2 regions of the Arthrobacter sp. AG1021 genome follow, and region 1 is predicted to be linked to the other one. Evidence: riboswitches for the same ligand, from Rfam matches in the RefSeq annotation. Region 1 holds a riboswitch; the other holds the start of a gene.
What was found. A riboswitch is a leader RNA that binds a small molecule or an ion and turns the genes downstream of it on or off. The one in region 1 is predicted to bind S-adenosylmethionine.

Region 1 (7,642 bases):
TCCACGACGCCGCGAATCGACCTGGAATGTCAGTCCGCGTCTACATCGATGCGGAGGCCAACACTGGCGGAAAAGGTCCGAGCGCCGTTGACGTGGCGTGGTGGCTGTCTCCAGGCACAGTGCTACAAACAAAACGGTTCGGTGGCAAACCTGTCCGAAACCATGCGAAGTTCGTGTCCATCGACCACCGATTTATCGTCATCACAAGTGCAAACTTCAGCTGGAGCGCCGAGTATGGAAACGTGGAACTCGGCGTTGTCATCGACGATGAAAATCTGGCAGAGCGCATAGAAAATGAACTTTGCGCGGCCGAGCCGTACCTCTACGAGCGCCTGACAAGGGCCGAGCAACGGAATCGCATTCGCTGAGTACTCGGGAGCTGTTCGAGGTCAAGGAACGCTATGAAATCCCAGCGTTTCTATGACCTTAAAAGTTGCGTGCTTTTACACCGTAAAACTGATGAGTTTGATCTCTGGAATATTGGTTCTGTGTTGTGGCGACTTTCAGATGTCGAGCTGGAAATGTTCGCCGATCCGGTGCTACGTCACGGTCGATATGCGACTCCATAGCTCGTGCGACGTATATCGTGGATTTTCCAGCCTGCACGTGTTCGGTAACCTCACAGTGCACCCAGGCCTGAACGCCGTCATATACGGTTTCGCTGCACTCCAGCGTGCTCCAGGACTGGGCCAGGGGCAAATCTGTCGATGCCGCTGGTTGTGCCTAACTTAGCCACGCCGATGTCTTGGGCATCCAGAAAATGCACAACATGCCATTTCAGCGTTTGCGAGCGCTCCGGAGGCCGCGGACAGTGCGGAAATTGAGTACAGCAGTAGCGGCGGCTGCGCGCTCACTGATGCCACCAAGGACTCGGTCAGCGCCACCGGGCCCTGGCCTACATCGGTGGCGCCGCCACCGCGGTTTAAACGCAGGCGCCGACAAGCTCCTCGCGCAGCACGGCGGCTCCAGCGCTCAGCGCACTGAGCTTGGCCAGCGCCACATCACGCGGGAACGGCGCCATACCGCAGTTGGTGCTCGGGATGAGCTTGTCGGCATCCACGTACGCAAGCGCCTTGCGCAGGGTTTCCGCCACTTCGTCAGGGGTCTCGATCTGCTGGTTCGCCACGTCAATCGCTCCGAGCATGACCCGCTTGCCGCGCACCAGCTCCACGATCTCCAGCGGGACGTTCGATCGGTGGGATTCCAGCGAAATGGTGTCGATCGAGGAACGCTGCAGCATCGGGAAGGACTTCTCGTAGTGGCGCCACTGGGTGCCTAGGGTCGCCTTCCAGTCGTTGTTCGCCTTGATGCCGTAGCCGAAGCAGATATGCGCCACGGTCTCGGCCTTCAGGCCTTCGCAAGCGCGTTCCAGTGCTGCCACGCCCCAGTCGGCCACCTCGTCGAAGAAGACGTTGAATGCCGGCTCGTCGAACTGGATGACATCCACGCCTGCGGCTTCCAGCTCCTTGGCCTCCTGGTTCAAGATGGCGGCGAACTCCCAGGCCAGCTTCTCGCGGCTGCCGTAGTAGGCGTCGTGCAGGGTGTCCACCATGGTCATCGGGCCGGGCAGGGTCCACTTGATCTGGCGGTCGGTCAGCGTGCGCAGGAACTTCGCATCCTCCACGAACACCGGGGCCTTGCGCTCCACTGCGCCGACTACGCTGGGCACGTTGGCCTCGTAGCGGTCGCGGATCAGCACAGTCTGCTTGTTCTCGAAGTCAACACCTGACAGATGCTCGATGAAGGTAGTGACGAAGTGCTGGCGGGTCTGCTCGCCGTCGGAAATGATGTCGATCCCGCGCCGAGTCTGCTCCAGCACCGCGGCGCGCATCGCGTCCTGCTTGCCCTCGGCCAGCGCCGCCCCCTCAAGCTTCCACGGCGACCACAGGGTCTCGGTTTCCGAGAGCCAGGAAGGCTTGGGCAGGCTACCGACGATGGAGGTGGGAAGCAGGGTATTGGTCATAACTGGTCCTTTGAGTTCGTGAGGTGTTCAGGGGTGCTTAGGCGGCGGGGACAGCGTAGCCGGCGGCCCAGGCGTTCAGCAGTTCGCGGTTCGGGGTGATGAAGTGCTCTTCGGTGTACCTGCCCTGGCTTGCGCCCAGGCGGGTACGTTCCTCGCGGTCGTAGGAAACCTGGGTGCGCGAGAAGTCCTGCGCGCCAAGGCTTGGACGGTAGACCGCAGGAGCGGGGGAGTTCGCGTTGTAGATCTCCGGACGGTAGATCTTCTGGAAGGTCTCCATGGTGGCAATCGTGCTGGACAGCTGCAGGTTGGTGTAGTCGTTCAGCAGGTCGCCGCGGAAGTAGAAGGCCAGCGGGGCAACGGAGCCGGCGGGCATGAAGTAGCGCACGCGCAGGCCCATCTTGGCGAAGTACTCGTCGGTCAGCGAGTAGTCGTCCTGCTGGTATTCCAGGCCCAGCACCGGGTGGCTGTTGCCGGTGCGGCGGTAGGTCTTGGAGGTGGAGACGCTGATGCAGATCACCGGCAGCTGCTCGAAGCGCTGGCGGTAGGCCTCCGAATCAAGGAAATGCTGGAAAAGCCGGCCGTGCAGCTCACCGAAATCTTCCGGGACCACCGGCTTGCCGGAAGCGTCGGCAGTTGCCGGCAGCAGCACGCTGAAGTCGTAGTCCCGTACGTAGGAGGAGAAATTGTTGCCCACGATGCCGTGGGTGCTCGTCCCGGTGTACCGGTCCAGGATGCTGGTGTTCAGCACCTCCAGCAGCGGGAAGTCCTGCGCCCCCTGCGCCGAGTCGAAGTGCACGTTGGCGGAGATGATTTCCAGCTGGAGCGTGAAGCGCTCGCCGTCCGGATTGTCCCAGTGCATCAGGGAATTCAGGCGCCGGTCGATCATCGTCAGCGCGTTGCCCAGGTTCTCCCGGCGGTTCTCGCCGTGGGCCAGATTCGCGAAGTTCGTGGTGATGCGCGAACTCTCGGCTGGAGTGTAGTCCTGGTTGAAATCGGTGCTGGAAATGCTGAAGGTCAATGCGTCTGCCATGGCGGCCAATCTGTTGCTCATGGGCCTGGACAGGCCTGAATCAAGTGGATGCCTCCATCATGCAGGGCCTTTTTCGATATCGGGTAACTGGGGCTAACTATGGGTTGATATAGACTCAACCTATGGTTCAAAAGGCAAGCGGCCTGACGCTGCAACAGCTTCGCTACTTCACCGCGGTCGCAACCGAGGGATCGATCTCCGCGGCAGCCGACCTGCTCTACGTGGCCCAGCCGAGCATGTCCTCGGCGATGAAGGAGCTCGAAGCCCGTCTGGGGCGCACGCTGCTGGTGCGCTCGGCCAAGGGCGTGACGCTCACCGTGGAGGGTGCCGAGTTCCTGGGCTACGCCCGCCAGGTGCTCGAACAGGTGCAGCTGCTGGAACATCGCTACCTGGGCCGCCCGCCCTCCCGCCGCCTGCTGGGCATCTCGACCCAGCACTACTCGTTCTCCGTGGATGCGTTCGTGCGCATGGTCCAGGCCAGCGGGGCCGAGGAATACGAGTTCTCGCTGCGCGAGACCCGCACCGAGGAGATCATCGAGGACGTGCGCACGCTACGCAGCGAAATCGGCATCCTCTACCGCAACGACTTCAACCGCAAGGTCATCGACAAGCTGCTGCGCGAATCCCGGCTGGTGTTCCACCCGCTGTTCCTGGCAGATCCGCACATCTTCATCTCGCGCACCAACCCGCTGGCATCCCGCCGGCGCGCCACCTTGGAGGATCTCGAGGACCTGCCGCGGCTGACCTTCGACCAGGGCGCGAACAACTCCTTCTACTTCGCCGAGGAAATCCTCTCCACCCTCTCCAGCAAGCGCGAGATCAGGGTCTCGGACCGTGCGACCATCTTCAACCTCATGATCGGCTTGGGCGGGTACACGATCTCCACAGGCATCATCAGCGACGAGCTGGACCCCTCCATCGTTGCCATCCCGCTGGACATCGACGAGCGGATCGAGATCGGCTGGATCGACCACGCTGCGATTCCGCTGACCGAACAGGCCCAGCGTTACCTTGAGGAAGTGCGCTCGGTGGTCTCTGAGTTCGACGTGCACCTGCTGGGCTGAAACGTCATAGTGCGTCTTCAATTCGTCCTCACGCGACACATATAAACCCCTAATCCCTGGAATCCAGGGGTTTTTGCCTCATTTGGCGCGTCACAAAGGCCATACGGGGCCATGCCCAGCATGACGAAACCGCGACATATGACGGGCCGCGGCGCTGCATGAAGCGTCGGCCGCACTCCCGCTTGCGCCTGGCGGTGCCGGTGCCCAACCATGGAACTACCTACCCATCAAGAGCGACTAAGAGATCTGGCTCGTCGACGTCGCAGCAACCATCGGGAAACCGAAAGGTGCTAATGCCAGGAACGATGGAGCAGCTCCGAGCCGCGTGATGAACCGCGGCGCTGTGCCTCGTACCGTGATGTCCAGGCCGGTAATCGGTCTGGCGCCGGCGGTGCGCGGCACCGTGTTCGGTGCACTCTCTCGTGGACTACACAACGAGAAGGAGTACTGCCATGGCCCAGCCACGAGACCTCGCACAGCAGTCAACCGCGGCGATCCACGCCGGATACACCCCGAGCGGGGACTACCGACCGCTGACCGTGCCGCTGTATTCTTCCGCGGCCTACGAATTTCCCTCGCACGCGGATGCGGTGGAGAAGTTCGCGCTGCGCCAGACGGGCTTCACCTACTCGCGCACCGGGAACCCCACGGTATCGGTATTCGAGCAGCGCGCCGCGGCCCTGGAGGCCGGAGCCTTTGCGGTGGCCACCGCCACCGGCCAGGCCGCCGTGGCGCTGGCGCTGCTGGCGCTGACCCAGGGCCCGAAGCACATCATCGCCTCCAGCCAGCTCTACGGAGGCACGGTTGACCTGCTCACCGATTCATTCAACGACTTCGGCATCCGCATCAGCTTCGTGGACCCGGACGACCCGGCGGCCTGGGAGGCCGCCATTGAAGAAGACACCCGCGCGTTCTTCCTTGAATCGGTCACCAACCCACTGTCCACGCTGCCGGACCTGCCGGCGCTCAGCGAGATCGCCCACCGCCACAACATCCCGGTGGTCGTTGACAACACCTTGGCCACTCCGGCCAACTTCAGGCCACTGCTGCACGGCGCGGACATCGTAGTGCACTCGGCCACCAAAGCCCTGGCAGGCCACGGCCAGGCGCTTGGCGGCGTAGTCGTGGATTCCGGGACTTTCGATTTCTCGGACCCGGCCCGCTGGGCGCAGATCGCTGCGCCGCGGGCCCGCTACGCCGGCACCTCGCTGCTCGAACGCTACGGGGCCGGAGCCTATTCAATGCTGGTGCGTTCCAAGTTCCTGCACGACTTGGGCCCGACCCTGCCGGCGGCCAGCGCCCATGGCATCCTGACCGGCATCGAAACGCTGTCAGTGCGCACCGCCGCGGCGCAGCAGAACCTGCTGCTGCTGGCAAACTTCCTGCAGGCCCACCCCGCGGTGGCGCAGGTGCACCACCCCAGCCGTCCCGGGCACCCGCACTTTGAACGGGCCAAGCGCTTCTTCCCGCGCGGCACCGGCAGCGTGCTGGCGGTGGAGCTGCATGACGAGACCCTGGTTTCCGCGTTCATCGACAGCCTGGAGGTGATTGTGCTGGCCGCCAACATTGGCGACACCCGCACCATGATCGCCCACCCGGCCACCATGACCCACTGTCGTCTCTCCGAAACGCAGCTGGCCGACGCGGGCCTGAACCGCGCGGTGCTGCGGATCTCGGTAGGGCTGGAAGACCCCGCAGACTTGATCCGCGACCTGGACCGCGCGCTGAACGCGGCCCAGGCCGCGACCCGAGAGGAGAGCTTCGCATGAGCGGCTTCAATACGCTGGCGGTGCACGCCGGCCAGGAAAAGGATCCGCACACCGGTGCGGTGATCCCTCCGATCTACCAGACCAGCACCTTCATCCAGGACGGCATCAACGTGCTGCGTGCCGGCCACGAGTACTCCCGCGGCTCGAACCCGACCCGCAACGGGTTCGAAACCCAGCTCACCGCGCTGGAAGGCGGAGCCGCAGGCTTCTCCTTCGCCTCCGGGATCGCGGCGGAAGACGCGCTGCTGCGGGCGCTGCTCGCCCCGGGCGACCACATCGTGCTGGGCGCCGACGGCTACGGCGGCACCAACCGGCTGATCACCCGCCTGCACCACAAGTGGGGCATCACCGCCAGCGCCGTGGACATCACCAACCTCGATGCGGTGCGCGCAGCGCTGCGCCCGAACACCGCGCTGCTGTGGGTGGAAACCCCCTCCAACCCGCTGCTGGGCATCGCTGATCTGGCAGGCTGGGCCTCCGTGGCCGCAGAAGCCGGCGCGCTGCTAGTCGTGGACAACACCTTCGCCACCCCGTACCTGCAGCGTCCGCTGGAATTCGGCGCGCACGCGGTGGTGCACTCGACCACCAAGTACATCGGCGGGCACTCGGACGTGCTTGGCGGCGCGGTGATCGTGGGGGAGCACCTGCACCGCGGGCAGTCGCTGGCCGAGGCCGTGGGCTACCAACAGTTCGCCGGCGGCGCGGTGTCCGGGCCGCAGGACAACTACCTGGCCTCGCGCGGGCTGAAGACCCTGGGCCTGCGCATGGAACGCCACTGCACCACCGCCTCAACGCTGGCCGGATGGCTGGAGGACCGGCCGGATGTCACTCGTGTCTACTACCCGGGGCTGCCCGGGCATCCAGGACACGAGCTCGCCACCCGGCAGCAGCGGGACTTCGGCGGGATCCTCTCGCTGCAGTTGGCTGACGAGGCAGCCGCCCGCGCCTTCGCCGAGTCTATGGAGCTCTTCCAGCTCTCGGTGTCGCTGGGCGGGGTGGAATCCCTGGTCTGCTATCCGCGGGAAATGACCCATGCGTCGTTGATCGGCACCCCGCTGGAAATCCCTGCGAATCTGGTGCGGCTGTCGGTGGGCATCGAGGAAGCCGACGACCTGTTGGGCGACCTGGAACGCGGGTTCGCTGCAGCAGCAAAGGCGTCCAGGGCCGGCAGTATTCAGCACCAGAGCTTTGCTACCGCTTGATCTGCCGTCAGAAGATTGTCCGGTGGTCTTCCGCACCGGAAAGCTCGCGTCGACGGCAAATCGTTGGCACGGCTCAGTTAATTCTCTCCTGTGGTGCGCGCCATGCACGGAATACTGGGTTCCAAATGCGATGATCTCCGGTAACTGTGATTGGGGAACCAAAATGACAACTGCATTCCGGGAGCCGAACAGGTCGCAAAATCCAATGAAAACACTTGGCATCGCGGGTGCGGTGGACATGGTCGGTTTGAACATCACCGTGCTGGCCTTCTTTGCCTTGTGGCTGATTGCCGACAGCGCCGCCATTGGCCGCATGGAATCGGAATCCAGTATTGATCCGGGCCAGATGCTTCCGAACTCGGAATTGATGTGGTTGGCAGCGCACGGTTCCGTGCTGATGGTTGTCGTTCTGGATTTGCTGGCTATTGTGTTGCTGGTCAAGAACACAGGTGTCCTGCAGCATGCCGCCATGGAAAATAGGTCTCATGTCTCTTGAAGAATCCAATGACGTTGAAAGCCACTCGCGTGGGTACCGCAATCCTCAACGGAGGCCGGGGTAGGTCTGGGACGCTGAGAACGGCCAGCTAGCCATGTAGGGCGACCGGTTTACGGGC
Region 2 (7,642 bases), on a different contig from region 1:
ATGCTTGCTCAGATCTCCGTCTTGGAACAGCTCACCGGCCGCGGCGAGCACCGCACCCGGGGTCGGCAGCGACCAGGGGGCGACGATGCCGCTGACCGTGACGTACTGCCATACCGCTACAATGACCACCGGCAGGATCAAGGACAACAGCCACTTGGGCGCCTGCAGGATCCGAGCGGCGAAGCCAGGTTTGTGCCGGTCGGCAGCGGCAGAGCTGCCGTCGGCTGCCTGGGAAATCTGAGTTGGCGTGGACATGATGATTACTCTCCGGAAATGTTCTTGGCGTCGGCCTTGGTGGCGAACTGATCATCCACCAGGGTGGCCAGCGCTTCGTCAACGGTTTCCTGCTTGGATACGTCGCCGCTGGCAACCAAGGTAGGGGCGATGTTGCCGAGCACCTTGGTGAAGGATTCGCCGGGAACGGTGTCCACGTCCAGGTTCGAGCGTTCGTTGATCACCGTCTGGGCGACTTCGGACTCCAGTCCTGCGACCTCGGCCAGAATGTCCGCGGTTTCGTCCGGATTCGCAACGGCCCATTCGCGGGCCTTCTCGTACGAGTCGACCACCAGCTGGGCCAGCTCCGGGCTTTCCTCGATGAAGTCCGCGCGGGCATTCAGTGCGCCGTAGGTGTTGTAGTCCAGGTTGCGGTGGAACAGCTTGGCGCCGTCCTGTTCGGCGGCGGCCATGATCGGGTCGAGACCGGACCATGCGTCGACCGAGCCGTTGGCCAACGCGGTGCGCCCATCGGCGTGCTGGACGTTCTGCAGGGTGATGTCCTTTTCGCTCAGACCGGCCTCCTCAAGGGTCTGCAGCAGGAAGAAGTACGGATCAGTGCCCTTGGTGGCGGCGACCGACTTGCCCTTCAGGTCTGCCGGGATGGTGATCTTCGAGTCCTTGTTGACCACCAGCGCCGCCCATTCAGGCTGCGAGTAGAGCGAAATGGTCTTGATCGGCGAGCCGTTGGAGCGGGCCAGCAGTGCGGCGGAGCCAGCGGTGGAACCGACCTGCACAGCGTCGGCGCGCAGCGCTTCATTTGCCTTGTTCGATCCGGCGGATTGGATCCACTCGACGGTGACACCCTGTTCCTTGGCTGCCGCATCCAGCCAACCCTTTTCCTTGAGCACCAGGCTCAGCGGGTTGTAGGTGGCGTAGTCGATGGACAGGGTTTTGCCGTCGCCGGCTGCCGAGGCGTTCTCTCCGGCACAGCCGGAGAGGGCCACGGCACCGACGGTCAGGGCGGTGATGGACAGTGCGGTACGACGGGTGACACGGTTTGCGAGCATGGAAATTCCTTGATTTGTGCGTGCGAGTGCAGCGGCTGCGTGGATGCAGCCGTAGAAGAAAGTCGAGATGCCGGTGGCGAAGCCGGTATTAGTGGTTTGCGGTGTCGACGCCCAGCAGTCCCAGCAGGTGGGCGCGGTTGGTGACGAACAGTGCGTCGCTGTGGCTGCGCGGGTGCGCCGCGGACAGCCGGAGGTCCTCGATGACCGTCGCTGATTGCTGGCCATTGGCACGCCCCAGGACGATCACCCGATCTGCCAGGGTCAGCGCCTCGTCGACGTCGTGGGTCACCACCAGGACGGTGGTCGGGAACGACGCATGGATGGACAGGAGCAGGTCCTGCATTTTCAGGCGGGTCAGTGCATCCAGTGCGCCGAATGGTTCATCGAGCAGCAGCACGCCGGGGCGGCGGGCCAGTGCTCGGGCGAGCGATACGCGCTGTGCCATGCCGCCGGAAATTTCGCGTGGCCGCAGATCGGCCGCGTGGGTCAACCCGGTCAGCTCCAGCAGCTGGTTGATGAGTTCAATGCCGGCCGGCTTGCTGGTCCCCGGAGCCAGTCCGAGTGCGATGTTCTCGCGCACCGAACGCCATGGCAGCAGCCGTGGCTCCTGGAAGGCCACCGCGCACAGCTCGTTGATGTCGTTGACTTCCCGGGTGCCGGTGAAGACTGCGCCGCCCGTGGGGTGGTCCAAGCCGGACACCGAGCGAAGCAGCGTCGACTTGCCGCAGCCGCTGGCTCCGAGGATCGCCACAACCTGTCCTGCTTCGATGTGGAGGTTGACGTCTGCGAGGACGGTGCGCTGCTCCTTCTTGGTGGTGAAGGTGCGCGAGACATTGTGGAAGTCCACGGACAGCGCGCTGGATGCGCTGGTTGCAACCTCGGTCTGAGGCAGGGCAAAGGCAGTAGCCATGATCATCTCCATCGGTCCTGGCGGTAGCACCGGCCGTGAATTCCGGGAATTCAACGGTGGTTGCTGCGGCGTCGTAGAGCCAGATCTCTCGGCCGCTCGGGATGGTTACGCATCCATTACACGCATTCGAACGATTCCATTGCAAATCCTGCGTAACATGAAAAATATTCGATGTAAGCGCGTAATCTGTGGGATATTTCGTTATTTATTTCATTGAGCGTTGGTTTGATCGATCTTTGCCCCTCCTCCTTGGGTCATCTTCGGCGGTTCGCGGCAATCGGCACTCGCGAGTCCCTGCAACCCGTGCGTTTTCAGCGACGAAATATGACTTCGGGGCTTGGAGCCGCCCGATTGTTACGGCTACAAATGATTACGACCCATCCAGAGCGGCTGAGAGATCTGGCTCCACGACGCCGCAGCAACCACCCATGACAGGGACGGTGCTACCGCCAGGATCGATGGAAAGAATCGAGGACTTTTTATGTCTTTTGGCGCACCCCAAAACGATTTTGAGGTGGACTTTAACACGCTGAGCACCCCGGGCGCCGGCAATGCGCTGGAGCTTGACGAGTTCACCGAAGACCGTCCGACCCGCCAGCTGCTCAAGGTGACTCCGGGGCCGGGGGCCGACGAAGACTACGAGCGCCTTGCAGCGATTTTCCGTCCGGTGTTCGCCCAGATCGCCGCCGGCGCCAAGGAGCGCGACCGCAACCGCATCCTGCCCTTCGAGCAGGTGGGCCTGCTGAACCGCGACCGCTTCGGGGCGCTGCGCCTGCCGGTCGCCGACGGCGGCCACGGGGCCCGGCTCAGCGACGTCTTCCGCCTGCTCATCGAGCTTTCCGAGGCCGATTCCCATATCGGCCAGCTCTGGCGCGCGCACATTGCCTTTGTCGAGGACGCGCTGCGCCTGCAGGACGAGCAGCTGAAGGCTAAGTGGTTCGCCCGCATCGCGGCCGGGCAGATCGTTGGCAACGCCTACACCGAAAGCGGCGGCAACGCGCTGGGCACGCTGAACACCAAGGCCAGCCAGGTCGACGGCCGCTGGGTGGTCAACGGCGAGAAGTACTACTGCACCGGCACCATCTTCGCGGACTGGACCACCGTCGCGGTGGCCCATCCGGAGCGCCCGGGACGCCAGATCGCCGTGGTCTCTACCCAGCACAGCGGCGTGAAGATCCTGGACGACTGGGACGGCTTCGGCCAGGGGCTGACCGGCACCGGAACCACCGAGTTCCACCAGGTGCCGGTGGACAGCTTCATGCCGGAGGATCCCAACGACCCCGAGGCCTCGATCTTCCAGCTGGTGCTCATGGCGGTGCAGGCAGGCATCGGCCGCGCGGCGCTGAACGACATGCGCAGCTCGGTGCAGGCGCGCACCCGCAGCTTCACCACCGGCACCGGCGTCCCGGTGCACCGCGAACCGCAGGTGCTGCAGCTGGTGGGGGAGGTCTCCGCGGAGGTCTTCGCCGCGGACTCGGTGGTCATCGGCGCGGTGCTGGAGGTCGAAGCCGCGCTGCAGGACGCGCAGCTGAACGCGGAGGAGCGCTTCGCGGTCTGCGAGCTGGCCGCCAACCGGGCGCAGACCATCGTGCAGCCGCTAGTCATCAGCGCCACCAGCAAGCTCTTCGACGGACTGGGCGCCTCGTCCACCCGCAGCAGCTGCAACATGGACCGGCACTGGCGCAACGCACGCACCATCGCCACCCACAACCCAGCGATCTACAAGGCGCGCATCGTGGGGGACTACGAGATCAACGGGGTCCAACCCCAGCGCCTCTCGGTCACCGGCGACCTCGCCGCACCCACCGGGCACCACGCCAGCTAGCGGCCGCCGCGCCGCGCACCCACCAGACTTCCACTTCTCAACCACGAACAAGGGGCACATCCATGAGCGAGAACCAGCCACACAACGCGAAGCGGGAAATCCTCTTCAACGCCTTCGACATGAACTGCGTCGCCCACCAGTCCCCGGGCCTGTGGCGCCACCCGAAGGACAAGGCCGCCGACTACAAGACCATCGGCTACTGGACCCACCTGGCCAAGGTGCTGGAAAAGGGCAAGTTCGACGGCCTGTTCATCGCCGACGTGCTGGGCACCTACGACGTGTACAACGGCACCAACGAGTCCCCGCTGCGCACCGGCGCCCAGGCCCCGGTCAACGACCCGTTCCTGCTGGTCTCCGCCATGGCCGCGGTGACCGAGAACCTCGGCTTCGGCGTCACCGCCGGCACCGCCTACGAGCACCCGTATCCCTTCGCCCGCCGCCTGGCCACCCTCGACCACCTGACCAACGGCCGCGTGGGCTGGAACGTGGTCACCGGCTACCTGCCTTCGGCCGCCCGCAACATGGGCCAGGAAGACCAGATGGAGCACGATGAGCGCTACGACCATGCGGACGAATACCTCGAGGTGGTCTACAAGCTGCTCGAAGGCTCCTGGGAAGACGACGCGGTGCAGGCCGACAAGGAAACCGGCGTCTACACCGACCCGGCCAAGGTGCACCCGATCAACCACGATGGCAAGTACTTCAAGGTTCCGGGCATCGCCATTACCGAGCCGAGCACCCAGCGCACCCCGGTCATCTACCAGGCAGGCACCTCGCCGCGCGGCCTGAAGTTCGCCGCGCAGAACGCGGAGGCGGTTTTCGTGACCAGCCCGACCCGCGAAATGCTCAAGGACACCGTCACCAAGATCCGCGACCATGCCGAGGCCGCGGGCCGCGGCCGCTACGACATCAAGATCTTCGCGATGCAGACCATCATCACCGCCGAGGATTCGGCAGCAGCCCAGGCCAAGTATGAGGACTACAAGTCCTATGCGGACATCGAGGGCGCCATGGTGCTGATCTCCGGCTGGATGGGCATCGATTTGTCCACCTTCAACCCGGACGAGGTCATCGGCGCCGACGTGAAGTCCAACGCCATCCAGTCTTCCGTGGCCACCTTCCAGAAGGCCAGCGGCGACGAGGGCAACCCGTGGACCGTGCGCCAGCTGGCCGAATGGGTTGGCGTGGGCGGCTTCGGCCCGATCACCGTGGGCTCCGGCGCCGAGGTCGCCGAAAAGCTCATCGACTGGGTCAACTACACCGACGTCGACGGCTTCAACCTGGCCTACGCCATCACCCCGGGCACCTTCGAGGACATCGTCGAGTACGTGGTTCCCGAGCTGCAGGCCCGCGGCGCGTACAAGACCGAGTACGCCGACGGCTCGCTGCGCAACAAGCTGTTCGGCGCAGGCGACCACGTCAAGGACACCCACCGCGCGGCGTCCTTCAAGGTCTCCAACCGCTTGGCCGCCCAGGTCTGATCCCGGAACTACCGCACGGCCTACCGGCCCCGCAGCCCAGTCAAGGGCGGCGGGGCCGGTCGGCAGTTAACCAGCGGTTGTGCTGCGCCACAGGTCAGTGGATCGGCACGCCGGCGCTGTCCACGACCCACCACACGTCGCTGACCGCCTGGCCCTTGGTGTCTCCGGGTTTGCTGTCCGAAACGTAGTAGTACATGGGCCAGCCGTTCAGCGTCAGCTGCGGCTTGCCATCGGCGCCGGTGATGGTGCCCAGCTTCCCGGTGATGCCCTTGGCATCGCTCAGCGAGGCCGGGCCCGAGGGGACCGGAGGCCACAAGTCGAGGCATCCGCCGGTGCAGGAGGAAGCCCCGGAGTTCTGCGTGTCCTCGTCGAACTGGTAGATGCTCATGCCCCGCTGGTCGGTGGCGATGCTGCCCAGCTCGGTCTGCCGCATTTCAAGGATCGCTCCGTTCTGCTTGAGATTCGGCACCGGGCTGCTGCCGGTATTCGGCACCCCGTAGTTCGAGGTTCCGGAATTGCCCTGGCCTGGATTGTCCTGGGCTGAACCGTTCTGGCCGGAGCACCCGGCCAGAACCAACGTCAAGGCTGCGGTGAGGACCGCGGCTTTCGAAAATGCCTTGCCCATGATCGTGCTCCTTGTTCGTCCTGGTTCCTCCCGCAGAGCCGAGGGCGGGAGCGTGGAAAACCGTACAAGGTGAGAACGAGACAGAGCCCGCTCCGGTTCAGCATCCCGCAAGCTTTTTTGCGCGGGCAGCCAGTGGCTTAGCACGCTGTGCCCCGTCCGCAGGCCGGACGGGGCGCAGGAGCGGCGCAGCGGGCGGCGCCCGCCGGGCTACTTGGCCGGCTTCACCACCATCGCGGAGCCGCCGCCGCGGCGCACTGGTTCGGCGGCCGCGGTGAGCTTGCCGTGGGAGTCGACCTCCACGGCCGCCACCGCGCCGATTTCAGCCTGCGGGGTGAACGAGTCCCCGGCAGGGGTCAGCTTGTGGCCGAAGGCCTCCAGCGCGGAACCGTAGGCGGTGATGAACTCCGGTTCGGCCGTGACCGCCGCGGTATTGCGCTGCGAGGCGCGCGGGGCGGCGATGGCCTGGCCGATGTCCATACCCAGGTCGATGCGGTTGACCAGGGTCTGCAGCACCGTGGTGATGATGGTCGAGCCGCCCGGCGAGCCGATGGCCAGCGCCGGCTGCCCGTCGCGCAGCACGATGGTCGGGGACATCGAGGAACGCGGGCGCTTGCCCGGGTCGATGCGGTTCGGATCCTCGGGGTTGTACACCGTGGAGAAGTCCGTCAGCTCGTTGTTCAGCAGGAAGCCGCGCCCCGGAACCATCATGCCGGACCCGCCGGTCTGCTCGATGGTCAGCGTGTAGGAAACCATGTTGCCCCAGCGGTCCACCACCGACAGGTGCGTGGTGGACACGTTCTCGGTGTCCTGCTCGTCCACCGGTGCGCCGGTTTCCGCCGGGCACAACCCGTCGAAGTTCTCGACGTCCCCGGGAGCCACCGGCTTGACGGCGGCACGCGCCGGATCCAGCGCGCAGGCTCGTTCGGCGCCGAAGAGCTGGCTGGTCAAGGTCCTGGTCGGCACATCCACGAATGCCGGGTCGCCGACGAACTTGCCGCGGTCGGCATAGGCCAGTGCGGTGGCTTCCAGGTAGTGGTGCAGCGCGGACGGGGTCTGCATGGAGGACAGGTCGAACTGCTCCAGGATGTTCAGCGATTCGCCGATGGTGGTGCCGCCGCTGGAGGACGGGGCCATGCCGAAGACCTCGAGCCCGCGGTACTCGACCTTGGTCGGCGCCTGCTCCACCACGGCGTAGTCGGCCAGGTCCTTTGCGGTGATGAAGCCGGCCGGCACCGGCAGGTCGGTGTCCGCGTTCTTGGGCGGCGCGGTGACGGTGTCAGCGATCTCCTGCGCAAGCTCTCCTTGGTAGAAGGCCTTCGGCCCGCTCTTGGCCAGCAGCCGGTAGGTGGCCGCCAGGTCGTGGTTCTTGAAGATGCTGCCGACCTTCGGGGCGTCCCCGCCGGGCAGGTAGAGCTCGCTGGTGTCGGGGAACGCCTCGAAGCGCTTCTTGTTGTCCAGCGTCTGTTCACGGAAGGTCGTATCCACCACGAACCCGCGCGACGCGGTCTGGATGGCGGG

Region 2: it holds a riboswitch for S-adenosylmethionine, as region 1 does, so the genes downstream of both, DFO58_RS14760 (ABC transporter ATP-binding protein) here and DFO58_RS07870 (aminotransferase class I/II-fold pyridoxal phosphate-dependent enzyme) in region 1, are expected to answer to the same signal.

What each region holds. Positions count from the first base shown of each region.
Region 1 covers NZ_RBLB01000007.1:515,660-523,301, reverse strand. Annotated here, with positions in the region: gene drmC (DISARM system phospholipase D-like protein DrmC) at 1-368, shown strand, start outside; gene DFO58_RS18430 (hypothetical protein) at 402-569, shown strand; gene DFO58_RS07885 (methionine synthase) at 923-1,963, opposite strand; gene DFO58_RS07880 (putative oxygenase MesX) at 2,001-2,993, opposite strand; gene DFO58_RS07875 (LysR family transcriptional regulator) at 3,116-4,057, shown strand; SAM riboswitch class I at 4,279-4,369, shown strand; gene DFO58_RS07870 (aminotransferase class I/II-fold pyridoxal phosphate-dependent enzyme) at 4,510-5,826, shown strand; gene DFO58_RS07865 (cystathionine gamma-synthase) at 5,823-7,028, shown strand; gene DFO58_RS07860 (hypothetical protein) at 7,192-7,524, shown strand.
Region 2 covers NZ_RBLB01000010.1:251,448-259,089, reverse strand. Annotated here, with positions in the region: gene DFO58_RS14770 (ABC transporter permease) at 1-255, opposite strand, end outside; gene DFO58_RS14765 (aliphatic sulfonate ABC transporter substrate-binding protein) at 261-1,283, opposite strand; gene DFO58_RS14760 (ABC transporter ATP-binding protein) at 1,372-2,193, opposite strand; SAM riboswitch class I at 2,199-2,301, opposite strand; SAM riboswitch class I at 2,568-2,658, shown strand; gene DFO58_RS14755 (acyl-CoA dehydrogenase family protein) at 2,708-4,018, shown strand; gene DFO58_RS14750 (LLM class flavin-dependent oxidoreductase) at 4,081-5,499, shown strand; gene DFO58_RS14745 (hypothetical protein) at 5,594-6,124, opposite strand; gene ggt (gamma-glutamyltransferase) at 6,332-7,642, opposite strand, start outside.